DNA from 3 places in the Blautia luti genome. Region 3 is predicted to be linked to each of the others. Evidence: riboswitches for the same ligand, from Rfam matches in the RefSeq annotation. Region 3 holds a riboswitch; each other region holds the start of a gene.
What was found. A riboswitch is a leader RNA that binds a small molecule or an ion and turns the genes downstream of it on or off. The one in region 3 is predicted to bind cobalamin.

Region 1: another riboswitch for cobalamin. It lies ahead of R8695_RS07100 (TroA family protein); the one in region 3 lies ahead of nikB (nickel ABC transporter permease).
Region 2: another riboswitch for cobalamin. It lies ahead of R8695_RS13795 (cysteine-rich small domain-containing protein); the one in region 3 lies ahead of nikB (nickel ABC transporter permease).

Annotation. Positions count from the first base shown of each region.
Region 1 is NZ_AP028156.1:1,513,069-1,523,544, forward strand. Features, by position in the region: gene R8695_RS07085 (sirohydrochlorin cobaltochelatase) at 1-1,112, shown strand, start outside; gene R8695_RS07090 (hypothetical protein) at 1,200-2,153, shown strand; gene R8695_RS07095 (Ig-like domain-containing protein) at 2,215-4,713, opposite strand; cobalamin riboswitch at 5,025-5,206, shown strand; gene R8695_RS07100 (TroA family protein) at 5,388-8,531, shown strand; gene R8695_RS07105 (ABC transporter substrate-binding protein) at 8,547-9,710, shown strand; gene R8695_RS17865 (hypothetical protein) at 9,723-9,803, opposite strand; gene R8695_RS07110 (FecCD family ABC transporter permease) at 9,767-10,476, shown strand, end outside.
Region 2 is NZ_AP028156.1:2,979,690-2,990,165, forward strand. Features, by position in the region: gene mtnK (S-methyl-5-thioribose kinase) at 1-1,097, opposite strand, end outside; gene R8695_RS13775 (ABC transporter permease) at 1,172-2,182, opposite strand; gene R8695_RS13780 (sugar ABC transporter ATP-binding protein) at 2,228-3,754, opposite strand; gene R8695_RS13785 (substrate-binding domain-containing protein) at 3,887-5,044, opposite strand; gene R8695_RS13790 (RbsD/FucU family protein) at 5,418-5,855, opposite strand; gene R8695_RS13795 (cysteine-rich small domain-containing protein) at 6,072-6,371, opposite strand; cobalamin riboswitch at 6,636-6,828, opposite strand; gene R8695_RS13800 (C40 family peptidase) at 7,037-8,482, opposite strand; gene R8695_RS13805 (N-acetylmuramoyl-L-alanine amidase family protein) at 8,841-10,313, opposite strand.
Region 3 is NZ_AP028156.1:197,812-208,287, forward strand. Features, by position in the region: gene R8695_RS00905 (ABC transporter substrate-binding protein) at 1-1,175, shown strand, start outside; gene R8695_RS00910 (carbohydrate ABC transporter permease) at 1,191-2,078, shown strand; gene R8695_RS00915 (carbohydrate ABC transporter permease) at 2,095-2,928, shown strand; gene R8695_RS00920 (M28 family peptidase) at 3,154-5,109, shown strand; gene R8695_RS00925 (GNAT family N-acetyltransferase) at 5,191-5,832, shown strand; gene R8695_RS00930 (BlaI/MecI/CopY family transcriptional regulator) at 5,963-6,340, shown strand; cobalamin riboswitch at 6,499-6,692, shown strand; gene nikB (nickel ABC transporter permease) at 6,889-7,827, shown strand; gene nikC (nickel transporter permease) at 7,828-8,652, shown strand; gene R8695_RS00945 (ABC transporter substrate-binding protein) at 8,891-10,447, shown strand; gene R8695_RS00950 (ABC transporter ATP-binding protein) at 10,474-10,476, shown strand, end outside.

The DNA.
Region 1 (10,476 bases), 1.3 Mb from region 3:
ACGAGGACTGCAAGGCTGCAAAAGAAGCATGGGATAAACTGACAGATGCTCAGAAGGAACTGGTTGAAGGTGAAGAAGCAAGCCCTGAATATTTTGGACGTGATACAGGTGATGCTTCCAAAGATGATCCACGTAATCAGGATGAGATCGGTGAGAACGAACTTCTTGTAGTAAGCTTCGGTACATCCTTCAATGACAGCCGTGCAGAGGATATCAAAGGAATCGAAGACAAACTTGCAGAAGCATTTCCGGATTGGTCTGTAAGACGTGCATTTACAGCACAGATCATCATTAATCATGTAGAAGCAAGAGATGATGAAGTAATCGATAATATGCAGCAGGCACTTGACCGTGCAGTAGATAACGGTGTCAAGAACCTGGTTGTACAGCCTACACATCTGATGCATGGTGCTGAATATGATGAGATGGTAGATGCTGTTAACGGATACAAAGATAAATTTGAATCTATAGCAATCGCAGAGCCGATGCTTGGTGAAGTTGGCGATGACGCTACTGTTATCAACGATGACAAGAAAGCAGTTGCACAGGCAATTACAGATACTGCATGCAAGGAAGCTGGATTCGATGATATGAAAGCAGCAGCAGATGCTGGTACAGCATTTGTATTCATGGGACATGGTACATCTCATACAGCTAACGTAACATATGATCAGATGCAGACACAGATGGAAGACCTTGGACTTACAAACGCTTTCATTGGTACTGTAGAAGGTAAGCCGGAAGATACAGCCTGCGAAGAGGTTATCGCGAAAGTAAAAGATGCAGGATTCAAGAATGTAATCCTTCGTCCTCTGATGGTTGTTGCCGGTGACCACGCTAACAACGATATGGCAGGCGATGATGATGATTCCTGGAAGAGCCAGTTCGAAGCATCTGGAGCATTTGACAGTGTTGAATGCCAGATCGAAGGACTTGGAAGAATCGAAGCAGTAGAAGATCTCTATGTAGAACATACACAGGCAGCTATCGATTCCATTGGAACATCTGATGAAGAGACAACAGACGATGCAGAGGCAGAATCTACAGATGATGCTGCAGCTGATGATACTGCAACAGATGATGCTGCAGAAGAAACAACAGACGCTGAATAATTTTTCAGTTAATCAGAATTTCAGACTGCCCGGATACTTTTATAAGTCTCCGGGCAGATATATTTTCAGAAAAAAGGAGAATCTATTATGAAAAAACGTTCCGTTGCCATGATGATGTCAATGCTTGCACTGTCTGCAGCGCTTGTAAGTACAACTCCTGTTATGGCGAAAACAGATGACACAGAGGAAACAACGACAGAGGAGACCACAGAAGAAGCTGAGGATGGAGAAGCAAAATCAGAAGATGCAGCGAAATCCCAGACTCTCGAAGATGGCGTCTATACAGCTGAGTTTGATACAGACAGCAGTATGTTCCATGTAAACGAAGCTATGGATGGTAAAGGAACCCTGACTGTAAAGGATGGAAAAATGACAATCCATGTATCACTGGCATCCAAAAAAATTGTAAATCTTTTTGCAGGAACTGCTGAAGATGCACAGAAAGAGGGCGCAGAATTATTGGAACCAACTTCTGACAAAGTGACATACAGCGATGGGATGTCTGAAGAGGTATATGGCTTTGATATTCCGGTACCTGCCATTGATGAGGAATTTCAGGTAGCACTGATCGGAACAAAGGGCAAATGGTATGATCATAAAGTAAGCGTTAAGAATCCTGTGAAGGAAGAAGACACAGAGGTTTCCGATGATGCAGAGAAAGATACAGAAAAAACAGAAGGCAAAAAAATCGCAGATCTTGGGGTAGAGGACGGAAGTTATACTGCAGAAGTAACACTTACAGGTGGAACAGGCAGAGCAACTGTAGACTCTCCGGCAGCTATTGAGATCAAAGGAGATGAAGCTACTGCAACCATCGTATGGAGCAGCCCATATTATGACTATATGCTGGTCAATGATGAGAAGTATTTACCTGTAAATAAAGACGGCAATTCCACATTTGAAATTCCGATTGCAGAGTTCGATACAGAGATGGAAGTAACAGCAGATACTACAGCTATGAGTCAGCCTCATGCAATTGACTATACCTTAAACTTTGATTCTTCCACTCTGAAGGAAGCAGAGAAGAAAGATGCGAAATAATAAAGCAGTATAATAAAAACAACCTGCCGGTTTTCCGGCAGGTTGTTTTAGGTTATACTGCTTATTTTACTTTGATGGTAATGGTTGCAGTTTTCTTGGAACCGTCAGTAGCTTTGGCTGTGATTTTTACAGTGCCTTTTTTACCTTTGACAGCTGTTACTTTACCCTTGGAATTAACAGTGGCAATCTTTGTATTGCTGGATGTCCAGGTAAGTTTGGTGTTTGCTTTTCCGTTCTGAGTGGAAACTTTAGCTTTTAATGTTGTGCTCTTGCCGGCTTTGATGGTAGTAGTTCCGGAAAGTTTGATGCTCTTTACAGAACCCTTCATGCAGGTAAGAGTTACTTTTCCGTACTTCTTGCTTCCGTCTTTGGCAGTAGCAGTGATAGTTACAGTTTTGCCTCCTGCGTTCTTTTTGAAGGTTACAAGACCCTTGGAGTCAACAGTAGCATATTTGGTATTGCTGGACTTCCATGTTACAGCCTTGTTGGTAGCCTTGGAAGGAGTTACAGTGGCTTTCAGCTGTACTTTCTTGCCTGCTGCTACATTGCGGGAAGGAGTAGCTGAAACAGCAACTTTTGTTACTTTTACAACTGCTTTCTTAACAGTAACGGTACATGTGGCTTCTACATTGCCAGCCTTTGCAGTGATTACTGCTGTACCTTCTTTAACAGCTGTTACAGTACCATTTTCGGATACTTTGGCAACTTTTGCGTTGCTGGAAGACCATTCTACAGCATCAGTGGTATCTGATGGTGCAACGGTTGCTTTCAGTGTAAAGGATTTACCTGGTTTAAGATTTTTCTTAACTGTATTCAGAGTGATCTCTGTAGCAGGAACCTTAACAGTAACAGTACATTCGGCTTTCACATTGCCGGCAGTAGCAGTGATCACAGCTGTACCTTCTTTGATACCTGTTACAGTACCATCTTCGGATACTGTAGCTACAGTTTCGTCACTGGAAGACCATGTTACGGCATCAGTGGTATCAGCAGGAGTAACAGTAGCTGTCAATTTAAATGTTGTGCCTGCATCCAGTGTCTGGCTGTCTGTGTCCAGAGTGATCTCTGTAGCAGGAACCGATACTGGTGTGACGGTAAGAGTGCTGTTTGTTTTACTGATATTGAAGATACGTTCATACCAGGAGTCATTTCTTACAGAGTGGAAAGAAATGACAACATCTTTTTCAAGGTTATCAGATTTGAATCCATCACCGTCCCCGGAGCCTTCTCTTACTACAAGATCTGCCTTGGTATCAGTGATAGGGGTTGTAGTATCAGCCTTTGCTGCATCTTCAGCGGAACCGATGAAAACTTTATCAAAGCTGGTACTGCCCATGGTCAGATGAAGCACTTCTTCATATCCGTTGGAGTTTGGTCCACCAATGGTTTCCAGGGTAGCAGCATTCAGCCTAAACATTTTAACACTGTTTGATACTGTCAGCTCTCTGGTATAATCATAATCGCCGGTAACCAGAGTCTTGGCTTCTGTATCAATGACTGCCTGACGAGGATAGAAAGCTCTTTCCAGAGTTGATTCACCGTTCTCAAATTTGGTGAGATATTTATTGGAAATAGCTACCAGAGGAAGGTAGGTTTCACCATCTGAAACAGGAATGGTAAATGTCCATACACCATTAACTTCTTCACCTTTGATCCAGTTCTCCTGATTGTTTCCGTTGGCAACGGCTTCTTCATAAGTTCCCTTGTACAGATAATGGTAACCCTTTCCGCTTAAAGTGATGGTCAGAGTTGTACCTGTTTCATCTTTTCTGTAAAGTGCAGAAGTAACTTTGAACATTCCTGTGTTGTTGGTAGGTGTCAGCTGGGCTTTAATAACAGTGGCCGGAACTACATGAATATCAGAAGCTACAGCGTCGGGTTCTGTGGTATCTGCCATAGAAGTGGTATCAAACTGAAGTGCATAGATCTTTCTGTCCCATTGTTTCGGTGGCTTTTTCCACGGGTCAGTCAGATTCTTCTCACTGCTGTATGCCACATAGAGTGTATCAGTAAGAGATTTCACTGGAACTGTATACCAGAGTTCTTTGGTGCCGTCGTCCTTGGTGATGGTTGTAGCCTGATACCAGTCGACTTCATGATTATATACTGCCTCGCGGCTGGTCTCCTCATTGTCATCTGCGAAAGCGATGTAATCTCTTACATCCGAAGTGCTCTGCATACGAACCAGATAAGTTCCATCATCCTGCTGGGTAACAACTACGTTTTTAAAAGCATAGATACCAGTGGTTTTGCCACCTACGGTAACATTGATGGAATGAGTGCGGGATTCTGCATCAGCCTGGTCAGAAACATTTTCTTCAGCGGTGTATTCTACCTCACCTGCGCTGAATACGTCTGTATCCGTAGTGGCTGAATCAAAATCTTCTGAAGCAGAAGCCTCTGTTTCGGCAGAAGTTTCCTCTTCCGGTGTATCTGTAAATTCTGCGCTTGCTGTAAAGTCCGGATTCTCCGCAAAAGCCGGAACTGCAGAAGCAATTGGTGTAGCTGCGACTGATGCGCTGAGCAGCAGTGCAAGCAGGATTTTTCTTCTTTGCTTCATATATATTCTCCTTGCCTATTGATATATTCAGACACGTTTCCGCATGTGTCTGTGGATGGGACTGTTCCGCAGAAATTCATACAATCCAATTCTCATGATAGCACTAAAATTGTTAAAAAACAACAAAATATAAGAAAATAATAGTATATATGCTGTATACTGGTAACTGTTCACACACCACTATCCCGCGAGGCGTTTTGGCATGAATATGCCAAATATATGTGGATCATGAAAACCATTCTGCACTATGTTTATTGTGAAGAGATTATAGTGGAATGCTTGCACAGTACAGTGATATTTGCTATAATGTAAAGAAATATAGGAACTTCAGTGCCAGTATTTCTGGGCAAAAGGGAATCAGGTGTAAGTCCTGAACGATCCGGTCACTGTAAGCATAAGAGATGACCATAACAGCCATTGCATAAGATGTGAGAAGGCATGGTCAGGCAGTTAATTTGTAAGTCAGGAAACCTGCTGAAGGATCAGTGAATCGCTTCCGATGAAAGCAGAAATTCACAAAAACGAAACATCCGGCCGTCAGGAAAGAGATGTTTTATTTGTGCGAATAAAGTCTACTCATCTAAAAGGGAGTAGGCTTTTTTGTGAGAAAGTATACTTTTGAGAAAGTACAGTCCTATATTGTAATCTTAATTATAAAAAAGGAGAGAAAAAGTATGCAGGCGAAAAAATTTCTTGCCACTCTGCTCGCAGTGACAATGACCGCAGCGCCCACAGTTCCGTATCCAGTATCCGCGGCAGAAACCGAGGTGCACGGAGAAAATGACAGACAGGTACAGGAAGAAGAACAAAGTACAGAGGAAACTACACAGACAGAAAGCACAGAAGATACAGAACAGGAGATACAGCTGAATGAAGAATTCCTGCAGATCCTGTCAAAAACGGCAGTCTGGGATGGAGATTCTATTCTGATCGATGTTGTATCAGCAAACACAGAATACAATAAACTTTATATCGGCAGCCGTACAGATGAGGAAAAGGATCCGGTGATCGAAGGCGTGCAGGATGAAGAAGGAAATTATCATTACCGTTTCTACATTGATCCTGCAGATCTGGGAAAAAAGGCAGCCTATGTTCCATGCAGCACAGACACCGGCGAATGGTATGATGCAGAAGATCTTTATCTGCAGCTTCCTGAAGAGGCAGAGCAGGAAACAGGGGATGATGTAGGCGATGATATAGAGAATACAGCGGACAACGACGCGCAGGATGCAGAGGACACAGCAGACACAGAAGATACTTCCTCAGATGATGAAGCAGACAGCAGTACCGTAGATGATGAAAACGGAACACTTTCCCCATCACACGGTGATTCCCAGGAGGATTCCATGTGGAAGATCGATGGTCTGGAAGAAGACAGTGATGAGGCAGATGAAGATTTTTACAGGATTGACGGCCTGGAGGAAGACTCTGAAGATGCAGAAGAAACTCAGAATACAGAAGAATCTGAAGATCCAGCAGGACCTCTGGTATCAGCAGCTTTCCAGGCGATGACAGATGGAACCTATCAGGCAGATGATTTCTCCTTTACAGGAGGAACAGGAAAGACGAAGATCACCTGCGAGAATATTATCGTACGGGATGGAATGCTTTATGCAACCATTAAATTCAGCAGCACCAAATTTATCCGTCTGATCGTAGGCGGTGTAGAATATCAGTCGACCAGCAATGAAGGCGGATCTTACTTCGAGATTCCTGTGAAGGTAAATACGGATATGGATATCACTGGCACCACTATTGCCATGGAAGAACCCCATGATATCACTTATACCATACATATTACCAAGGAAGGTTTTGTAAATCCTTCCATTACACCGATGCCGGGTCCAACAGCTACCCCGGTACCTGTAAAAACGCCAACTCCAACGCCCAAGCCAACAGCGACTCCTACCCCGAAGCCTACTCAGACGCCGTCCACTACTGTACCGAAAGACGGAACTTATACAGGATCTGTAGAGCATATATCCGGTACGGCCACTATGTTTAAGATCATTGACTGTAAGATCAAAGTCAAAAAGGGAAAGATCACAGCTACGATCACATTAAGCGGCACAGGCTATGACAAGCTGTTTTTGGGAACAAAGAAAGCAGCCCTGAAAGCAAGTGACAGTAAACTGATCCCATATAAAGTGAATAAAAATGGCCAGTATACCTATGAAGTACCGCTGTCAGGTTTGAATAAAGACATTAAATTGGCAGCACGTTCCCACCGTTATTATGAAGCCGGTGAGAAAGATAAGATGTGGTATGATCATACTCTGAAATTTACGGCAGATACCGGAAATTCAGGAAGTGCAACCCCTACCCCGACTCCAACCCGGACTCCAGCTAAGACACCGACGCCAAGTCCGACTCCAACTCCGTCTTCAGGCGGTGAAAGCGGAACAGGTGGTGGAAGCAATTCCGGAGGCGGAGGCAGCACTGGCGGTAATACCTCAGGTGGAAACAATAATTATTCCTCGAAGACAGACGGCCAGACCAGCCAGGTAGATTCTTCAGCAGGAGGATTAAAGGACGGCGAATACGGTTCCGGAGATTTCTCTTTCTCATGGGAAGGTGGAACAGGAACTCATGGTCTGAATATTACCTGTGACAAGATCAGTGTAGAAAGCGGACAGGCATGGGCATATGTTACATTCAGCAGCAGTAAATGGATTTATCTGAAGGCAAGCGGAAATCAGTATGATCCGGTAGAACAGGGAAGTGATTACACAACCTTCAAGATCCCTGTACAGTTAAATGCCAACAATAAAGTAGTAGGCTGCACCACAGCCATGTCCAAACCATATGAGATCGAATATACTCTCTATTTCGGTATGGATATTCCGGACAGCAGCTCAGGCAGCGGCAGTACTTCTTCTGTCAGTGCAAAATCAGCAGCTGGCACAGACAGTTCCAAGAAAGTAGAAAAAGGGGAAGAAGCCGAAACAGATGCAGGTACTGTATACATGGATGAGAATGCACCGAAGATCACAGGTCTGGAATACCAGAGTTCTCTGAAACTGGAGCATTCTAAATTGTTTAAACTTCATTATTATAATAATGATATGACGGTCCTGGAAATTACTGTGAAAGAGAATGCAGACAAGAAAGCAGGTACAGACAGCACAGCGGATACTGCAGCAGAGACAGAAACTCAGACAGAGACAGCAGCGGACACTGTGAAAACTTCCAGTGGTTCCGGTTCTGAAGAGGGAGAGGAAGGAAGCTCTGCCACAGAACAGGATTATGCGAAACTGTATAAGAATGATACAATCCAGTATCTCCTGGTACCAGAGGACAAAAAGGATCAGATCCCTGCAGGAATCGACAAGTCCATTATCGTAGTCCAGCTTCCGGTGGATAAATCCTATATAGCATCCGACATAGCACTGGAAATGATCGATAAGATCAGTGCAGATAAAAATGTAGCAGCTGTTTCTGCGGCCAAAGATGACTGCAAAGTAGATAATATCAAGAAATCACTGGAAAAGGGAGAAATCATTTCTGCCGGAACTTATGATAAAGTGGATCTGAAGTCTCTGCTGAAAGCAAAGTGCAATCTGGCAGTGATCCCGTCCGATATTTTAAAGGAGGAGAAAACTGATCAGACTTCAGCAGATTCTGATGAGACAGCTATGACAGAGCTGGCAGGTAAATTTGCGATCCTTAAGATCCCGGTGATCATTGACCGCTCAAAAGATGAAGAAGACACCCTTGCGAAATATGAATGGAGCAAAGTATACGGCGCACTTTTCGGATGCGAAAAAGAAGCAGCCAAGCTCTATGAATCCGCAGTAAAAGCACATGACAAAGAATAATACAAGGAGAAAATCATGAGAGAAAAAAAATTACATATGCTGTTTATCCCTCTTCTGGCAGCTTGTATGTTTCTGGCAGCAATTTTCGGCTATACATACAGTGTAAAAGCAGAAGATGAATCCTCTGCTCCGAAGATCGAGGGACTGGAATTTCAGTCAGAAATGGAAAATCAGTTTGCAGAATGTTTCCATATTTATTATTACAATGATGATTATACATTGATCGATGTACCGGGCAGCGGACAGTTCCTTCTGGTTCCGGAAGGAAAGACTGCTCCGGAGGGATTGGATGAAAACATTGTAGTCCTGCAGAAACCGCTGGACAAGATTTACCTGGCAGCTACTTCCTCCATGGCGCTGTTTTCCGCTCTGGATGCCCTGGATCACATTAAATTTTCCTCTCTTCAGGAATCCGGCTGGTATGTAGACACAGCCAAACAGGCGATGGAAAACGGAGATATCGTATTCGCAGGAAAGTACAGTGAACCGGATTATGAACTTCTGGTAAATTCTGAATGTAACCTGGCGATTGAATCAACCATGATCCTCCACACTCCAAAGGTGCAGGATATGATCGAACAGATGGGAATCCCTGTATTTACAGACCGTTCCAGTTATGAAACACATCCTCTCGGAAGAACGGAATGGATCAAGGTTTATGCAGAGATGGTAGATAAGAGAGAGGAAGCGCAGAAGTTCTTTGACGAACAGGCGAAGATCATTACACAGCTGAAGGATTTCAAGAATACAGAGAAAACAGTTGCCTTTTTCTATATGAGTTCTGACGGTTCTGTAGTAGTGAGAAAACCAGATGATTATGTACCGAAGATGATCGAGATCGCAGGTGGACGTTATGTTCCGACCAAGGTAAGTTCGGATGAAGAACTGAAACGTTCCTCCATTCCTATGACAATGGAAGAATTCTACACCCAGGCTATTGATGCAGATTATCTGGTGTATAACGGAACTATCGATGACCCTATCAACAGTGTAGATGAGCTGCTGCAGAAGAGCGAACTTTTCGCAGACTTCAAGGCTGTCAAAGAAGGAAATGTATGGTGTGCGGGCAAATATCTCTATCAGGCTACAGATATTGTAGGAAATATGATCACAGACCTGCATCTTATGCTGACTGGCGGAGATGAAAGCCAGATGACCTTTATGACAAAAATCGACTAAGTACAGGAGAAATTATGACGAAACAACAAACAGGTGGAAGCACCGGAACCTTCCATATGGAGAATTTCCGGAGGCGTTCACGTTATGCAGCAGTTTTTGCGGCACTGGCAGCAGCACTTTTTGCCATCCTGGTGCTGAACATTAATACAGGTACTACGAATATTCCGGTTTCACGTATTCTGAGGATTATTTTCCTGCGGGATGGTGCACAGACAGAATATAATATTATCTGGAAGATCCGAATGCCACGTCTGCTCATGGCAGCGATCCTGGGAGGGGCACTTTCCCTCTCAGGATTTCTGTTGCAGACATTTTTCGAAAATCCTATTGCAGGTCCTTATCTGCTGGGTATTTCATCTGGTGCGAAGATGGTAGTAGCCCTGGCGATGATCTACTTCCTGGAGAAATTTAACAAAGTTTCTTCCTATACACTGGTAATCGCTGCTTTTATCGGATCCCTTATCGCTACAGGATTTATTCTCCTGGTATCCAGACGGATCAAACATATGGCCACTCTGCTGATCGCAGGTACGATGATCGGATATATCTGTTCTGCGATCACGGATTTTGTGATCACTTTCGCGGAGGATTCAGATATTATCAATCTTCACGGATGGTCACAGGGAAGTTTCTCCGGTATGAGCTGGAGCAATGTAAGAGTTGCATCCGTGATCATCGCTGTAGCAGTGATTTTGACCTTTTTGCTTTCCAAACCTATCGGAGCATATCAGCTGGGAGAAGCCTATGCACAGAGCATGGGTGTAAA
Region 2 (10,476 bases), 960 kb from region 3:
CGTGCACGTTTCGCTTCATCTGCAATCGTTGTGATATCTTTTACATTTGCCATACCAACAATACGGCGAATCATTTCCAGACCAGTTACTGCTGAAGTATCTTCAATGATGGTATCCATATAGTATTTCTTGTACAGCTCATTCTTGCACATTGTATCTGTTACATGTTCATCATAGTATTTTTCCATTTTCTCTCTTGTCATGTTGATGACATCTACCAGAACATCTTCTACCCATTTACAGAAGTCTGCTGCGCCTGCTGCATCACCGTTTGCCCATGCAAAGATCATATTTGCGATCACATTACCAATATCATATCCCATCGGCCCATAGAAGCAGAACTCAGGGTCAAATACCTTTGTACTTTCATCATTAATGAAGATAGAACCTGTATGTAAATCACCGTGGATCAGGGACTGTGCTCTTGTCATGAAGTCCATTTTTAATTTGGCAACTTCACAGTGAAGTTCCTGGTCATCATAAAGTTTTTCTTTTACGAAATCTGCGATCGGAGGGAATACATGGTTGCGTCCTCTCTCGTCGTTATATGGTTCTGTGTATACCAGAGCTTCTGTGATATCACATAATTCCGGATTGATAAATTTACGCTGAAGTTCTTTTTTCTCCTGATGATCCATTACCACATCTGTGGTTCCCATAAGAACCTGTGCCATGAATGTGGAAATCTGATCTGCGAATTTCGGGAAAATTTTATGTTCCAGCATTGCTGTACGCATGATCTCATGATCACTTAAATCTTCCATGCCGCATGCGCTCATTACTGTATCATAGAAATAAATCTCCGGTACATATCCAGGTGCAAGTTTGCCTTCCAGAACAAGAATCTCAGATTCGATCCTGTTTCTGTCTGTATCCAGTTTCATATCAGCAGAAATACGTGTCTCCACACCAGCCTGTTTGATAATTACGCTATGGCCCTTTGCGTCAGTTACTTTAAATACGTAATTAAGGTTTCCATCTCCGATTTCCTTTGCAGTCATGCTTTCTGCATCCCACTCGATCTGCGGAACTTTTTCCTTTGCATATTCAACTGCATCATCAGCTTTCATAAGAAAATAAGAATCATAGTTTGACATATTTTTTTCCTCCATATTCTGTCTGTCGTTTTATCTGTCTATCCGTTATGATATCTGTCATAAACTGTTCTTTATTAATCTTCTTTTACAGTGATATACGCTGCAACCAGTGCAAGGCAAAGAACCGCACCTTTAACTGCAGGAAGTACATAGTAAACAACACCGCACATTGTCAGACCATTTTCCAGTGTGGAAATAAGAAGAGCACCTACAACTGTTCCAAGTGCGTTTGGTCTCTCAGCTCCACCTACAGAACGTCCGATAAATACTGCTGCCAGGGAGCTCATCAGATAACTGTCACAGCTGTTGATCTGTGCTGCGGAGTTACGGGAACATACAACGATACCTGCAACTGCGATAAATACAGCTGCGAACATACCTGCCATAAATCTGTATTTCTTAACATTGATACCGGAAAGTTTTGCTGCGGTTTTGTTTCCGCCCATTGCATATAAGTAACGACCATGTTTGGTTCTTTCCAGAAGTACCCAGCATACTACTACGCAGAGAAGCATGATGATAATGATATACGGGGATTTACCGATGTTCATAGAACCGTTTGTCCATCCTTTACGGATAGGTGTGATATCTCCTCCGTGGAATGCACCGAACCATTTCGGAGCACTCAGACCAGCTGATACAGCACTACCACCTGTAAAAGCAAGGCCAAGACCTGCATGTACGAACTGCAACGCACAGGTTGCCAGCATATCCGGAATCTTGCATACAAGAATCAGGAACATTGTCAGCAGATACATTACCATTGTAAACGCAATTGTAAGAACAATTGCCAGCCACAGCGGAGCTCCGAACCACAGGAACAGTGCTGCGAAAACATAGGCACTGAATGTACCCAGCGTTCCGGCTGACATATCGAATCCATCCGGTGCCATAGATACTGTTGCTGCAAGAGCAAAAATCGTAACTACAGACATGGATCGAAGAATATTCATCAGGTTGTTAACTGAAAAAAATGCTGTACCTCTGATAGTGGTAAAGATGATAACTGAAACTGCCAGAACGATCACAGCAGCCCAGCTCAGCAATCCTTTCCCAATCGTTTTCATCTTTGAATTCTGAACCATATTATTTTCCTCCCAATACATTGATGCCTGATATCTTTACAGATATCAGCCTGCATATTTCTCCTCCGAACCTGTAGCATAATGCATGATCTCATCTTCGGTGGTTTTTGCAGTTTCAAGTTCTGCCATGATCCTGCCGTCAAACATGACATACATACGGTCTGTTATGGATAACAGCTCCGAGTTCTCGCAGGTAGCATAGATGACACAGTTTCCGTCTTTCGCGATCTGATTGATCAGATGGAAGATCTCCTGCTTCGCACCAACGTCTACACCTTTTGTAGGTTCATCAAAAATATATACATCACAGTCTGCTGCCAGCCATTTGGCAACAGCAACTTTCTGCTGGTTTCCTCCTGAAAGGTATGCAACCTTCTGTTTTACTGAAGGGGTCTTAATACTAAGACTCTCTACATATTCTTTTGCTTTCTGTGCTGTCTCGCGGTCATTTACGAAAGACATGGTACAGAAATCCCCAAGGCATGCGGCAGATACATTAAAGGTTACTGTCTCTGCAACAAGTACGCCCTCTTTACGTCGTTCCTCAGGTACCAGCGCAATTCTGTTCTTTACGGCATCGGACGGATTCTTGATCTTAAGCTCCTTGCCATTTAATGTAAGCGTACCTCCCGATTTATGGTATGCACCGAAAATAGTTTTACAAAGTTCTGTTTTCCCTGCACCTACCAGACCGGCAAGTCCGACGATTTCTCCTTTTCTAACATACATAGACACATCTTTTACACGATTTTCCCGTTCAGACAGATGTTCTATGACAAATGATTTCTCTCCAATCTCACATGTTTCTTTCGGGAAATTCTCTTCGAAAGAACGTCCAAGCATTTTATCAACGATCTCTTTCGAAGTTGTCTGTGGTGTGATCGGAGTGGTATCCACAACTTGTCCGTTTCTCATAACTGTGTAAGAATCACAGATTCGAAGGACCTCCTGGATACGATGTGTAATAAAGATAATAGCAATATTTTCTGTTTCTCTTAAATGTTTTACAACACGGAACAGTTCCTCTGTTTCCGTATCTGATAATGGTGCTGTCGGCTCATCCAGTATCAGGAAATTACATGAATTCTGAACCGCACGTGCTATCAGGACCATCTGTTTCTGCGCCAGTGTCAGTGTACCACACCATCTCTTTACATCAATATTAATATTCAGGCGGGCCAGAGCTTCTTTTGCATCTTTTCTAATTTTTCCATAATTGATAAACTGTTTATGCCCCATGTTCATGACCATATCATTAAACATTACATTCTCAGCTACTGAAAGTGTTGGGATCAACGCCATATCAACTTCCTGATATACAATCTGGATGCCTAGTTTCTTTGCGGCAGCCGGATTTCTCAATTCCACGACGTTTCCGTTATATAAAACCTCTCCTGTGTAATCCGGATTAGAACCCGCCAGAACTTTCATCAATGTGGATTTACCTGCTCCATTGGCGCCCATAACTGCATGGATCGTACCGGTTGAAATCTCGAAATCTACATCTGAAAGAGCTTTTACACCAGGAAATTCTATGGAAACTTTTCGTGTTCCAAGTGTGATTTTATCCATATATTCCCTCTTTTCCGTAATTCTTTTCCGCCACAGATAATCCAGTACGGAAAAAGCGGCGTCGGAGCCTCAACCCCGACGCCTCACTTTACTTAGATATTTTCAGTATTAAATACTGTTCTCCCTAAAGGCTTAGTGTCCAAGTGTTGCTTCCATCCAGTCACATGTAGGCATCCAGGAAGTATCGGAGTAATCTTCTCCAGCAACTTCTGCCAGGTTTTCAATATTTATGCCGTCCTTAGAAGTAACCATTTCCTGGGTAACGATAACTGAAGGAATTTCCATCCATGCACCCGGATCTTCATAGTAGCAGGAAGCTGCTGCAATGTCATCATACTGATCTGCCATCTCAAGTGCTAATACACGGCATGCAAATTCTCCGTTAGATGTCCAGTTTGTAGTAGCGCAGGCTTTCCAGTTCTTTCCTTCCTGCATGAACTGAATATCTTCATTACAGATATCTACAGATACCATTGGGATATCGGAGTTTGCTTCACGCAATGCCTGATATACACCCTGTGCATATGCATCGTAGCAGCACCAGATACCATCGATCTCGTCTGCACTGTATTTCTGTAATGTAGCTGCTGTAACGTCACGCATGGATGATGTAGCATTCTGATCATCGATCGGTGCGATTCTTTCAACAGTCTTAATCTTTCCATCTGTTTCAAATGGTTCATAACCTGTCTGACGACGGTCAAACGGGCTGTTATATCCAGCACCCTGCTGAACCTGAAGAATGTTTACAGGCTCGCCGGCTTCTGTTTTCTCCGGATACATATCGAGAATAGTCTGAACCAGAGATTCTGCAAATCCTGCATCCTGCTGGAAGAACTGTGTAACACCATCGATCTTAGCAGTTTCACCGTTTGCATCTTTAAACGGGGTATCAAATGTAACAATCTTTAAATCCGGATACTGTTCCAGAATTCCTGACAGGAAATCATAAGCATATTCCTGACCGCCATGAGAAACCATTAATCCATCATATCCGCCCTGTGCGCACTGCTCAATGGTGCTCTTCCATGTATCTGCATTATCGTTGCAGAAGAATGTGCTTGCTTCCATACCAAGTTTCTCTGCTGTTGCGGTAAATGAATCCGACCACATCTGGAAGATAGTTGCTGATGACATGTACATGATATATGCTATCTTCTTGCCCGCTACCGGAGATTCGGTACTGCTCTCTGTTGTTTCCTCGTCTGCTGCCGCATCACTTGCGAATACAGGTACTGCTGAAACCACCATAGCTGCTGAGAGTAACGCTGCGATTAATTTTTTCTTCATGATATTCCTCCTTTTTAGGTATTTTGCCGAAGCTTTTTTGTTTTTGTGAGTTTATATTAACACATATTACCAATTTTGTAAACATACTAATGTGTCATTTTGTTCGTTTTTTTGCTTTTTAGTACTTTTATCCAATTATCGTCTTTATGTTTTGAACAAAAATTCCAATTTTTATCTGTATTTCTAAGTCAAAATCACCGAACAAGGCGCTATCCTTGTGCATATGTGCTAATTTTCGCTTTGTTTTTTTCGCACAAATTCTATATTGTTAATTAATTTTCAATCTTTTTATAATTAAAAATAGCAGTTATCTGTACAGATATCTGCTATTTTGGATGATATGTTGTTTTTTTTCCGTTTTTGTTGTATTTTATCAAAGGCAGCCTTTTTGCAATATTGTACATGCATAAAATGCAGTTTCCGTAGTGGCGATCACTGCATAGGCTTCTTTCGCTTCTTTATAGAAATCCTTTCTGGAGATCATTCCGCAGGCATCTGCACCTCTGGGATCATATTTGGCAACGATCTGTTTAAATTCGTCCCATACAGGGCATTCCAGGTCAGCATGACGCGGCTCTTTGTCCATGATCATTACAGGCTTGTCTACAAAATCATCCAGCGGCATCAGTGTCAGGATGGCATCCATAAGTTCTGTTGCCTTTAATCCATCACAGCGGATGAGGATACTGTTTTTCGCCATTGATGCAGCTGCAAAATTGGCATCTCCGATCACCAGTCTGTCTCCATGGCCCATTTCTGCCAGAACCTTCAGGAGCTCAGGTGAGAGGATTGGCGGTATGTTTCTTAACATATATTCACGACCTTTCTTTATTCTTCTGTTACCATTGTACGTCCGTCTGTTATTTTCAGTCAATTGACATGTTTTACCAATTTTTTCTCTTTATATTTGTTGCTTTTTTACTACTTTTGTTTCTTTTTTTATTAAAAGTCCACTTTTTTCACAAAAAAAGAACCTCACCGGAAAATCCGTCGGTTCTTTTATCTTTCTCATATATTTCAATGTAATTTATTTCTCTGTCTGATTATTCTTTACAGCTTTCATCATTTCTGCAAGTTCCTGATATTTACCTGTTACATAGCCGTAATTCCTGCGTTTATGAGGAAGCTGGCAGTTCGTACAGTCCTTCAGTCCTGTATCTGTATACCGGAAATTTCCACCGCATTTATCTCCAAGTGCATATAATGGACAATAGCAGAACAGACAATTAAAATCTTCCGGATCCGCACCTTTATGACATGGAAAAAATTCACACTTCTTATGGCTGAAATAAGAATACTCCTTACCTTCCCAATACGGTTTATCCATCTTCGTCTCCTTCTTCTGTAGCCGCGCTTTTTATTTTCTCCTAAAAAAAGAGGGAGCGATGCTACTCCGGGGTAGAATAAAAATCCGTTCATGAGTGCGCGGAGGGAACGAATAAATCCGAAGTAGTATCGCCTGCCATTTAATCATGTATAATTCATAAAGAACAGGCGCATTCCATAAAAAATGTCTGCCTTCATCGAAAAGCAGACAACACTCCGAAGCTGCGGATTCAACGGAGTTGGTTGTTACACTTTACACGGAAGTTTAACCTCGCCATACCAAGCAGGTTTCCTGGCTCCAGGCTCATCGCTCCTCTCTCCTTCTCATGCTATGGCACAATGGATTCTCGAGATTCGCTCCTCTGTTACAGTGACCGGATCGCTCAGGTTTCTCACCTGATTCCCTCTCTCTGTACCGTTTCTTTTACGGTATCAGCACTTAATATGTTCTGTATGGAATTATACTGACGTTATAGTAACACTAACTCTGCGGAATGTCAACTATTTATCAATGTTTTATACGATTTTCCTATATGATTTTTCAGAATACAAAAAGGATCCTGTCGGAGAGATTCTTATGTCACAGAAACATTATGAAGTAATTTCTTATGACATAAAAAGGCCACGGAGAATATGTGATCTCCATGGCCCTGTATGTGTTTGTTTTTATACCAGTCTTCTTACAGATACAATTGTTCTGTATGCTGCATTATCACTGATCTTGATACCGTCTACGGAGTTAGACGCATGTACGATCTGTCCGTTGCCCATATAAATGGCTACATGACCGCCGTAGCAGATCAGATCTCCTGGCTGTGCATCTGCGTAGGATACTTCTGTACCTGCATTCTGCTGTTCATAAGATGTTCTCGGAAGGCTTACACCGAAGTTGGCATATACACTCTGTACGAAACCCGAGCAGTCAGCACCGTTTGTAAGGCTTGTTCCACCCCATACATACGGATTTCCTACGAACTGCGTAGCGTAATCCACTACAGCAGATCCTGATCCTGAAGAGGAAGAGCTTTCTGAGCTGGAAGCGGACTGCTGGCTTTCATATTCCTCCTGGGATACTGTGTTATCGGAATCGATCACGTTTCCGTACTCGTCATATTCCACATCGTCAGAAGTTTCTTCTGTATCATCTTCAGAGGAATCTGTGTTATCGATCACATTGCCGTCTTCGTCATATTCCACATCATCTGAAGTATCTTCTGTATCTTCGATCACATTTCCATCTTCATCATATTCTACATCATCTGAAGTTTCTTCGTCTGCTTCCTCAGCTTCTGCTTCTTCTTCAGCTGCTTCTGCAGCTGCTGCCTCAGCCGCCTGCCTTGCTGCTTCTTCTTCAGCCTGGCGTCTTGCCTCTTCCTCTGCTGCAATTCTCTCAGCTTCCAGTCTCTCGATCTCTGCTGTCTGTTCTGCAAGAAGGTTGGCATATTCTGTAGCCTGCTGCTGTGCATATGCGATCTCGTTCTCATAGTCTGCGGATGCAGATTTTTTCTCGTCGATCTGACACTGCAGTACATAGGACTGTTCTTCATAAGAAGATTTCATTTCTTCCAGTTCTGCTTTATCTGATTCATACTGAGCTTTCAGATTCTTTACTTCTTCAATAGTATTTACATATTTATCCAGGTTCTTTCTGTCCTGCTCATACATCTGCTGTGTATTCTCAGCTCTTGTGAGCAGATCACTGAGATCCTCTGAATTCAACATCATCTGGAACCATGCAGTGTCTCCGCCCTGTTCATACAGACACTGGATACGTTTCTTCATGTTCTCATACTGTGTATCACGGGCTTTCTGTGCTTTCGCCAGATCCTGCTTGGTTTTAATAATGTCTACTTCTTTATTATCAATATCGTTCTTAAGAGTGTCAATGGAAACCATTACGCTCACAAGGCTGGAATCCAGTTCAGAGATTTCACTCTCAAGCTGTGCTTTCGCATTTGCCAGCTCATCCATACGGGAATAGGTAGCATCAAGCTGCTGGCTTGTGATCGCCTGCTCTTCTCTTAATTCATCTTCTCTGGATGCGCTTACACTGACAACCTGCATTGTGCTCATCATAAGCGCCAATGTCAGACATACAATTCTTTTCTTCATGACCTCTCACCTTTTCATATTTCTTGTTACTGTTCACTCCATGCCCGACAAGACATTTCTCTCGGTATGCTACGGATTTCGGCGTATAAGCAGTAACCATCTCTTTTCTATCATGTAATATTTTTGCAATATCTAATTCAATTCCCGTATATATTAACATATAATTACGCTAAACGCAAGGTTTATCCAGGAAAAAGTTTAAATTTCTGTAACATTTAGTAACCTTTTTGAAATCAATCAGGAATTTTACACAAGAAAACGGCTTCCCATGGGAAACCGTTTTCTTAATTATCTTATTTCTGTTACATTTTCTTAAATCAGTCAGATGTTTCCGGCTGAAGCAGGAGATTTACCTGATTCAGTTAAAAAGATCTGCAAGAATCTGATCTGCTGTCATGTTCAGGTATCCATCCGGATCAGAAAGAGTGCTTCTGTTCCATCTGAAATAATTACCTCTTCGGATATAGTTACCACTGGAAGTATGGTAATCATATTTGGTATATCCGGCATATCTGGACATATATTTCTGAGCCAGTGTGATCGCCTGGCTGGAATAGCTTCCACTTGGTGTCGGGGTACCTGAAATCTGTACACCTGCATTCGGTGTAGAGTGAACGATCACTGCACTCTTATCTTTGCACTGTCCCAGAATGATCCATGTATGACCGCTGTCATATCCAACATCACCTGGATATACTTTCCAGTTGCTGCTTGCCAGGTTCGCCTGTGTGCGAATACTTCCCCATCCATTGGACTTATACAGGCTTCCGATTTCTCCTGATACTACTGTATAACCGCTTCCGATACCGGACTTGGACTGCATGATCTGATATGCTGCCCATCCCACGAAACCGGAACAGTCAAATCCTTTCGCTCTGTTTGCTGTACTTAAATCTCTGTAATTATTATAGTCATAACTGCTGCTCTGGCTGTTATAGAAATTCGTCATCGTGGAACTGATGCCTTTTCTGGTGGAGTCATTCCATCCGCCGCCCCATACATACAGAGCCTTTCCTACTGGCTGCAGTGCACCTGCCAGATAGTTCTTAATGGTCTTTGTGCCCGTAGGACTGGTCGTATCAATCATAACACCATTTGAATTAAACTTATACTTTTTGCCGTTAATAGTCACCTCTCCGGTAGCCATCACACCAGTAGATTTATCAAAATAGTATTTATTATAATTAATCGTCTTCCAGCCTGTGACCATCTTACCGCTGCGGGTATTGAAATAGTAGGTCTTTCCACTGAGGGTTGTAAAACCTTTGGCCATAATACCATCGGATGATTCGAAGTATCTGGATTCATTCTTGGAATTCTTCGCCCATCCTGTGAGCATATAGCAGGCACTTGTAAAATATCTTGTATTTTTCTTACTGTCTGTCAGGAATGTCTTACATGCAGCTACGCCGCTCTGGCTGTAGAAATAATATTTCCTGCCTTTCAATGTGAGCCATCTTGTCTGCATGTAACCGGTTCTGGTATTGAAATATCTCTTCTGGCCCTTGGAATCCGTTACCCATCCGGTAAGCATCACGCCTGCGCCCTTGCTGAAATAACGTTTCTGGCCTTTGGAGTTCTTGACCCATCCTTTTACCTGTACGCCCGTACTCTTATTGAAATAGTATTTCTTTCCGTTCAGCTCCAGCCATCCTTTCAGCTTGGAACCGTCTTCTTTTATGTAATATGACTTGCCATTAATGGTTACAAAGCCGGTCTTCGTCTTCGCCTGCACATCTGAAGCATTAAAAAGTACAGATACCCCTACAGCAAAAAACAACAGGAGCAGAAGTATCCCCCAGCTTCTAAACTTCTTGTTAACGTTTTGCATATATACCTTCCTTTTCTTTCATTTTTATTATCTGATAAGATAATATTTTTTTACAATGTTGTTACGTTTCTATGACCCTATTATATTACATCTTGAATAGTCCGTCAACATACAAGTAAAATTATGTTAAATATTCACTAAATAATCACAATTTTTTTCTATA
Region 3 (10,476 bases):
TATGGCATCAGTTTACAGACCCGGAAAGTGCACAGACACAGGCATTCGAGGCAGCGGTAGAAGAATACGAGAAAGAACATGAAAATATCAAAATTGAACTTCACGGTCTGGATACAGAATCCTATAAGACAAAAATCTCTACAGAATTCGCAAGCAGCGCTTCCGGAGTAGATGTATTTTATTACTGGGCACCTGGAAAACTGAAACAGCTTACAGATGCTGATAAAGTTTTACCGTTAAATGATTATGTAACAGATGATATTAAGAGCAGAATTAAAGAAGGTTCCACAAGCAACTTTGAACTGGATGGAAATTTATATGCACTTCCGATCGACAGCTATATGATGTGCCTGTTCTGCAACAAAGATTTATTTGACCAGGCAGGAGTAGAGATTCCTACTACTTATGATGAACTGATCACAGCCGGCGAAGCGCTTGCGAAACTGGACGGAGTAACACCATTGGCTATCGGCGCAAAAGATGCATGGCTTGCAGGTGCTCTGTATGAATCACTTGCACTGAGAGAAGTAGGTGCTTCTGAAGTACAGTCCGCACTTCTGGGCGAAACAGAATTCACAAACGAGGGATTCAAGAAAGCAGCAGAAGATGTTGTTGAATTATACGACAAAGGAATCCTTGGCAAGAACCCTCTGGAAGACGGCGAAGCAGAAGCTACCGCAGACTTCCTCAACGGAAAAGTTGCAATGCAGCTTGACGGAAGCTGGTTCGCAGGAACTATCGACAATGCAGAAGACAGCGCTGTTAAAGATGTAGAAGTGATCACATTCCCTGTAGTTTCTGACGAGCAGGATGCAGCTGATTATGCAGGCGGTGCAAGTGCTTCCTTCTTTGTAAACAAAAACACAGATACACCGGAAGAGTCCGCAGATTTCGCAATGTATATTTCTGAGAAAATGGGCGAGCAGGCTCTGGAAATTGGCACAGGATTCCCATGCTGGAATACAGATGTTGACACAGACACGATTTCCCCGACATTTGTAAAATTAATGGATCTCTATGATGGCGTAAAAACAGGTGTACAGAACTGGGATGGTATCATAAATGCAAACGCAGCAGCTGTTCATCTGGAGCAGGCTCAGTCCTTACTTTCCGGAAGCGCAGATATTGACAGCTTTATGACTGCACATCAGGATGCAATCAGCGCAGCAGAATAACGCAGGGATGAAACTATGAAAAAACTTTTAAGTAATAAGGCCTATATCGCTGTTTTCGTCGCACCGGGTCTGATCCTGTTTCTGGTAATGGCGGTGATCCCGCTGTTTACCACAGGATATTACGGACTGTTCAATTACGACGGAATCGGAGAAAAAGTCTTTATAGGATTAAAAAATTACAAAGAACTATTTACAACAGATCCTTATTTCCTGAGATCTGTATTGAACTCATTTATTCTGGCAGCAGGTTCTTTGTTTATTCAGATCCCTATCGCGTTATTCCTGGCCATCCTTCTGGCAAACGGGATCAAGGGAGAGGGCTTTTACAGAACTGTATTTTTCCTGCCGGTAGTAATCTCCAGTATGGTAATCGGACAGCTCTGGTGCAAGATCTTCAACAGTGAGGGACTTCTGAATGCGATCCTGGGTGCACTGGGAATGGTAAACGATACTGCATGGCTGGTAAATCCGAAAACTGCTTATATGACAACGGTGATCCCGGCAATCTGGCAGAGCATCGGATACCATATGGTCATCCTCTATGCAGGTGTGAAGAATATTTCGCCGGAATATTATGAAGCTGCGAAACTGGACGGAGCTACAGGATTCAAGGCAGCTACGAAGATCACGATCCCGCTGCTGATGCCGACGATTAAAGTATGTGCCACATTTGCACTGGTTGGTTCTCTGCGTGTATTTGACCTGGTATATGTTATGACAGGCGGCGGCCCGAACCATGTCAGTGAAGTTCCTGCAACATTGATGTATGATAATCTGTTTGTAAAATGCCGCTATGGTTACGGCAGCGCCCAGGCGTTCTTTATCGTATTTGAGTGTCTGGTGTTCAGCTTCCTGATCAACCGCATTTTCAAAAAATCCGAAGAAAATGCATCGATGATTTGAGAGGAGCCAGATGAATATGAGTGCTATGAAATTAAAAAAGACTTTAATCTATCTGTTCCTGGCGGTATTTACTTTTATTCAGATATTCCCGTTCTACTGGCTGGTAACATTCTCATTCAAGAGTAATACAGAAATATTTGATTCCAACAATCTGGTAGGTCTGCCGAAAGTATGGCATCTGGAAAATTACTCCAAGGCCCTTATGGGAGGAGAAATCTTACGATATTTGTTAAACTCTGTTTTCTATGCAGTAGTGACAGTTGTGGTTTCAACACTTCTGGCATCTATGGTTGCATATGCCATTAACAGAATGTACTGGAAGGCCAAGGGAATTGTGGCAGCGATCTTCAGTCTGGGAATCATGATCCCTGTACAGGCAACACTGCTTCCATTGTTCCAGGGACTGGACCGTCTGGGAATCAGAGGGGGATATTTGGGACTGATGCTTCCGTATATCACATTTGCTATGCCGATGACGGTTATGATATTGAGCGGATTTTTTAAATCTCTGCCAAGAGAGATCGAAGAAGCTGCATGTATCGACGGATGTAATATTTTCAATATGTTTTTCAGGATCATCCTGCCTATGATACGTCCCGCAATTGCCACTTCCTGTATCTTCGCATTCCTGAATACATGGAACGAGCTTTTATTTGCTAACACATTCGTAGACAGTTCCCAGTATAAGACACTTCCTGTAGGAATCATGTCCTTCGTAGGCGAACATTCCACGAACTGGGGAATTATCGGAGCCGGTATGGTGATCGCCACACTGCCTACAGTAGTGATCTATCTGCTGTTGAGCAAACAGGTTCAGGAGAGCTTTACAGTTGGAGCTGTAAAAGGTTAAAAAGTGAACATAAGGAGAAACTGCATTTGCTGATCGGATTGTAATGGATCAGTGATGCAGTTTCTTTTTTCTTGTTCCATTCCCTTTTCTATGCTAAAATACTTTCATGATATCACGAACAGCTTTTCATCGTACAATATCAGGAAAGAGGCGAAGAAATTGAACATTAAAAATTCCTGTATTTCCTACATTGACACAGACTGGTCCTATCAGCTTGCCAAACGCATGGAAAAAGAAAAAACCAATTCTGTCCTGGGTTATCGTACTGCAGGTTCTGATGCAGAGACGGCCACAGGGGAGATGCTTTATAAAGAAATGGAGCAGATCGGCCTGAAAGATGTAACGAAGGATAGGTTTACACTGGATGGCTGGGAATTTAAGAAAGCTGTACTGAAGTTCACGGATGAAGCAGGCCAGACTCATGAATTCCAGATGGGCGGTTACCAGACGAACTTCGAAACGGACGAATTTCAGGATTACGAACTTGTCTATCTGGGAAAAGGCACAGCAGCTGATTACGAAGGAGTGAATGTAAAAGGCAGGCTGGTTATGGTGGAGATCAACCAGAGGGATGAATGGTGGATCAGCTTTCCGGTATATCAGGCCTATTTAAGAGGGGCAGCAGCTCTCATTGCAGTGCAGGCCAACGGTTACGGTGAGATCGCGGAGACAGCCCTGAATGCACAGGATATTGCTGGGCCGGATTTCGCACCTGCATTTTCCTTGTCACAGGCAGATGCCCGGGTACTGAAAGATGCCTTGAGGGAGAAAGAATTCGTTACCGTTTCCCTTGATGCCTGCTCCAGGGTGATGCCTGATGTGAAAGCCAGCAATATTGTGGGAAAAATCCCAGGTACAGAGACAGATTCCATGATCCTGTTATCTGCCCATTATGATTCCTATTTCGATGGATTTCAGGATGACAATGCAGCCATCGCCATGATGCTGGGAATTGCCAGGGCTTTGGTAAAGGGAGGATATCAGCCTGCTCATACCATCGTCTTCTGTGCCATGGCAGCGGAAGAATGGGGAGTGATCGACTCCAAGTACGACTGGTCCACAGGGGCTTACAATCAGATATTTCGCGTACATCCGGAATGGCAGGGAAAAGTAATTGCAGATCTGAACTTTGAACTTCCGGCCCATGCACATAATACCCGGGATGCCATCCGCTGTACCTATGAATATGCAGATTTTATCCGGGAGTTTACAGAATCACTCACTGTGCCAAAAGAGGCGTATCCGGATGGGATTACAGTTCTGTATCCCATTGAAACCTGGTCCGATGATTTCTCCATGGCGATCGCGGGGATTCCTTCTACAGTCAATGATTTCAGTGCAGGTCCCTTCATGCAGAATTATTATCATTCACAGTATGATAATCAGGATGTATATCAGGAACCGGTCTATCGTTTCCATCATGAATGTTATCTGAAACTGATCATGGAATTGGACCGTCTGGTACTGCCGCCGATGAATTTCGGCAATACCATGCATGCAGTGGCAGCCAGTGTGAGGGATACAGCTTCTGACTGTGCATCAGGAGATCAGAAGGAACTTCTGACACAACTGGAGGCAGCAGAAGAACTGGGATCACAGATCTATGACTGGATTTGCAGGATCAACGGAGAATATCAGAGTTTGACAGAGCGTTCAGCGAAGAAAGCTTTCCGTGAGAAATGGCAGCCACAGGGACAGAAACTTCTTCATATTTTCCGCAAGACTCAGGATTATCTGGTGCGCCTGAACTGGCAGGATGAAGTAATGTTTCCGCAGGAAGCAGCAGCCTGGAATATCCGCCAGCTTGAGAAAGCAAGGATATCCCTGGAGAAAAATGACATCACAGATGCGCTGAAAGCCCTTTACCGGGTAGATAATAATATGTATGCCTTTCTTTTTGACGAAGAGGTTTACTATCATTTCACAGAATACATCCTTCACCAGCCCAAGGACCGCCTGATGTGGGGAGCAGGACGCATCATGCATCATGAGAACCTCTACGGGATCGTTCAGAAACTGAAAGAGCGGATGAATGAAAAAGAGCCTGAACTGGATGAAGAGATCCGCCGCCTGGAGGCTGCCCTGCGCAGACAGAGAGCTTACTACAGAGATGATATCCGCTATCTGAAACAATCGGTTTCCAGGATTTACGTAATGCTGGAAGAAATAAAAGGATGTTAGGGTCAAAGCGTGCAGGCACGAACGGCTTTTTGAACTTTAACTCTGATATTATAGAATAATTGAAGGAGATTTATACATAATATGGAAAGCAATAAGTTATACAGAGTACAGGAAGACGATTTGCCGCGATTGCAGAAACTGCTGACGGTCTGCTTCGCCCAGGATCCGTTATATCATGCACTGATCCCTGATGACGATACCAGAGAACGGCTTCTCCCGGAGCTTTTTTCCTGCGATCTGACGGAGTTTTTTCACACCTGTGAGATCTATTCCGACAGCAGTGAACTGAACAGTATTCTGGTGGTTTCTGATGAAACAGAGCATTATAATTTCCTGGAGTACTGCCTCACAGAGGCGAAGGCCATGCTTACCACAGATGGCTGGCTGATCAAAGAGGATCCCAGCCTGAAGACCTTCTGGAATTTCGTTCAGGGAAAGGATTACCTGAATTCCAGCTGGACGGACCAGCTTCATCAGACCGAACGGCTTCATGTAATTTACCTGGCAGTGGATCCGGGCCATCAGCACCATGGACTGGCAGAACTTCTGATGGATGAAGTGATCGATTATGCACAGGAACATAAGATGCTGATCTCCCTGGAAACGCATAATCCCAACAATGTTCCCATCTATGAGCATTTCGGCTTCAAGACTTATGGAATTGTGGAGAAACCTCATTTCGGACTGAAGCAGTATTGTATGATCAAAGAAGCATCTGTATAAAAAAATAGCCTATTTTGCAGTTGGATTTTTGTATAAATCTTCATCTGGTAATCTTTGCAGATTTATATTATAATAAGATATAAATATGTTGTACTATATCAAGAAAGATAACTAATAAGGAGGACTTATAATGGTACGCAACGCGATGAGCGCAACTGAATATTATATTTTGAATTATTTATGGTCCAGAGAAACACCAGGGACTTTTTCCGAGATTATGAATTACTTTAATAACGAGGCAAATAAAGAATGGAAAAAGCAGACTGTAAATACATTCCTTACACGCCTTGCTCAGAAAGGTTTTCTGAATATTGACAAAAGCGGTAAACGTGCGATCTATATTCCGGCCGTTACGAAGCAGAAATATTTCGAGAATTATGCTCAGCAGATCGTTGACGATTCTTATGAAGGTTCTCTGAAGAATTTTGTCAGTGCATTTACCAATGTCCGTAAGCTGACTGAGAGCGAGAAAGAAGATCTGATCAATTATATTAAAGGACTGAATTAATATAGAAGAGAGACATCAGTGGAAAGAAGAATCCTGCAGGCAGGGTTCTTTTTTTTGTATGTTTTTTGATACAATTCAATTTTTTTTCGTAAATACTAGACAAAATATAAAAAGTTGTTTTATACTGTTCAGGCAAAAAATAAATAACATTTATTGGTTTTGAACCAGTCGTTGTAAGTTCCGCAAGGATTAATAGAGAAACCGGTGTAAGTCCGGTACGATCCCGTCACTGTAATAGGGAGCTTCGTAATGATAAATGTCACTGGACCATGTGAAGTTAAAGTTGGTCTGGGAAGGCGATTTCGAAGTGATGATTTTAAGTCAGGAGAACTGCTTACAATTGGGATAGGAATGATTCTTACGGTAGATAGGAAGCATAATTTTTTCGTGTCATTTTGTGTCCGTATGTATGGTATTTTATATACGGGCTATTTTTTTGCGTAAAATTAAGCCCCCTGGGGGGATTTTTCCGCGTTACTGAACAAAAGGCGCTCAGTAACAATTCTGAAATTGGTTTAATTCACGAAAGATGTAGGAAGGAGATTATTTTGACGAAAAAACAAATCGGGAAAAGATTTCTGCAGATTCTGATCGTCCTTTTCGGTATCAGTTTTCTGACCTTTGGACTGACTTATCTGTCTCCTGGTGATCCGGCTGAGATCATGCTGACAGAGTGCGGTAATCTTCCCACACCGGAGCTTCTGGAACAGACAAGACATGAGCTGGGTCTTGACCAGCCGTTTCTTGTACAGTATGGAAGCTGGCTCAAGGGTGTGCTTACCGGAGATATGGGACAGTCCTATTCCTTTAAGATGCCGGTAGTACAGAAACTTGTATCCTGTTTCTGGCCAACCCTGAAGATGTCTTTGCTGGCATTGCTGATGATGATCGTGATTTCCATCCCATTGGGAATCCTGGCAGCAGTGTATCAGAACAAATTCCCGGACTATTTTGTAAGAGGAATTACTTTTATCGGGGTGTCCGTACCAAGCTTCTGGCTGGGTCTGATCTTACTTAGCATCTTCGGTGTACAGCTTCGCTGGGTAAATGTAGCAGGAGGAAGCACCGACTTAAAGGCGATGATCCTGCCGTCACTTACGTTGGCCCTTGCCATGTCTGCGAAATATACAAGACAGGTAAGAAGTGCGGTTCTGGAGGAGCTTCACCAGGATTATGTAACAGGTGCACGAATGAGAGGAATCAAAGAGAGCGTAATCCTCTGGAGACATGTTCTTCCGAATGTAATGCTCCCACTGGTAACTCTGCTTGGACTTTCTCTGGGAAGTCTTCTTGGCGGTACTGCGGTCGTTGAGATCATCTACAACTGGCCTGGTATGGGAAATATGGCAGTCAAAGCAATCTCCTGCCGCGATTATCCGCTGGTTCAGGGATATGTACTGTGGATCGCTATCCTGTATATGTGTATCAATCTGCTTGTGGATCTGTCCTATACTTATCTGGATCCAAGACTTAAGGAGGATAGATAATTGAAGTTAGCGAAAGTATTTAAAGAAAATAAGCAGTTTACCCTTTTTTCGATACTGGCGCTGGTGGTAGTCGGTGTAGCTGTGTTTGCTCCGCAGATCGCACCCTACGACCCGCTGGATGCAGTAATGCTGGAATCCCTTCAGGCGCCAAGTTCTGCACATCCCTTTGGAACAGACAAGCTGGGACGTGACCTGTTATCACGAGTGATCTTCGGAACCAGAACTTCTCTGGTCATGACATTATGTCTGGTAGCAGTTATCTTTGTGATCGGTACATTTCTTGGAGTTATCGCCGGATACTTCGGTGGAATCATAGACAGTGTGATCATGCGTATCGCAGATATGATGATCTCTTTCCCTGGTCTGGTACTTGCCATCGCAATCGCCGGTATGCTGGGACCGAACCTTGTAAATGCGGTTATCTCCATTGCAGCAGTAAGCTGGACCAAATATGCCCGTCTTGCACGAAGCATGGTACTGAGAGTAAAGAAAAACCTTTATATTGAAGCAGCAGTCGTAAACGGAACCAAGACATGGAAGATTCTGCTTGTACATGTTCTCCCGAACATGGTTACTCAGATGGTAGTAACTGCAGCAGCAGATATCGGAACCATGATGCTGGAGCTGGCATCCTTGTCATTCCTTGGTTTTGGTGCTACAGCGCCGACACCTGAATGGGGACTGATGCTCAACGAGGGAAGAACTTACATGGCAAAAGCACCTTGGCTGATGATCTACCCAGGTATTGCGATCGTGATCTGCGTAGTTATCTTCAACATGCTTGGTGACAGCATCCGTGACGTTCTCGATCCGAGACAGGAGTAAGAAAGCAGGCTGTTGTTTCTTATATAATGAGGACAGCTCAAATATATCCGCATGGTAAAAAAATGCCGGGTATAAAAAGTTCTGCGGCTTCCGTACTGAACCGTAGAAGATAAGGTAAGATAGAGTAACAATCAACCGGTGCAGACAGCAATCGGACTTCTGCACAAGTAATAATGATAAATGATCAACCATAAAGTGGAAATGAATCCCACTTACCTAATTTTTTCAGGAGGAATATATGAAAAACACATTATTCAAAAAAGTTTTAGCAGTAGCACTTGCATGTACAATGACATTTTCCATGGCAACTGTAACTCACGCAGCAGATGCAAAAGAGATCACAATCGGTGTAACAAGCTTCGCTGATACTCTGGAGCCTACAGAGCAGTACTTCAGCTGGGTTGTTTCCCGTTATGCTATTGGTGAGTGCCTTACTAAATTCGATGAGAACGGTGAAATCGTTCCTTGTCTGGCAGAGAGCTGGGAAAACAGCGAAGACGGACTTACATGGACATTCAAGATCCGTGAAGGCGTGAAATTCTCCAACGGTGATGACATGACACCGGAGATGGTAATGGCATCTATCCAGCGTACAGCTGACAAGAGCGACCGTGTACAGGAGTTCTTTGACCTGGACAGCATGGAAGTTGACGGACAGAACCTGATCTTCCACTTAAACAGAGCAAACGCAAACATGGCAGGAAGCCTTGCAGACCCGTTATTCCTGATCGTAGATACAAACGTAGATGACTCTACATTTGCAATGGAAGGACCGATCTGTACAGGACCTTACGCAGTAGAATCTTTCAGCCCTACAGACTCCTGCGTTGTGGTTAAGAATGAGAATTACTGGGATGGAGAAGTGCCGCTGGATAAGGTTACACTGAAATGTGTAGATGATCAGACAACACGTTCCATGGCTCTTCAGACAGGTGAGATCGATATCGCTTATAACTTAAAGACAGAGAACCTTATTGAGTTTGAAGGAAATGACAATTATGAGATCCAGGAGCTTCAGTCCCTGCGTTCCACATACGCATTCATGAACCAGAGTGAAGGTCGTGCACTCAGCGATAAAGCGCTTCGCCAGGCACTTCTGCGCGGACTTGATAAACAGACATACTGTGACGTTCTTCTTGAGGGTGGAGCTACAGCAGGTAAAGCACCGGTACCTCCGACACTTGACTTCGGATTTGATGATCTGAACGATGAGAACAGCTATGATCCGGAAGGTGCGAAAGCAATCCTTGAGGAAGCTGGATACAAAGATACAGACGGTGACGGATTCGTGGAAACACCGGACGGAGATCCGCTGACACTTGATTTCGTTATCTATACAAGCCGTGCAGAGCTTGGTGTTTACGCACAGGCAGCACAGGCAAGCTTAAAAGATATCGGTATCAATGTAAACCTGAACACAGTAAGTTATGAAACACTTCTCGACATGAGAGATTCCGGTCAGTATGACCTTCTTATCTGGAACGTACTTGTTGCAAACACAGGTGACCCGGAAAACTACTTAAGAGAAAACTGGTACAGCAAATCTGCAAACAACACAGCAGGATACAATAATCCGGAAGTAGATGAACTTCTTGATGAGCTTGCAGGAACATTTGACGAAGAAGAAAGAAAAGACCTGATCATCAAGATCCAGCAGGATATCATGGATGATGCAGCAACTGTATTCTTCGGATATGAGACAACTTATCTGTTCTCCAACAAGAGAGTTACAGGCGTGAAGATGTATCCGATGGATTACTACTGGCTGACAAAAGACATTACACTTGCTGAGTAATCTTAATCAAAAAGGAGCGTTAATTTATG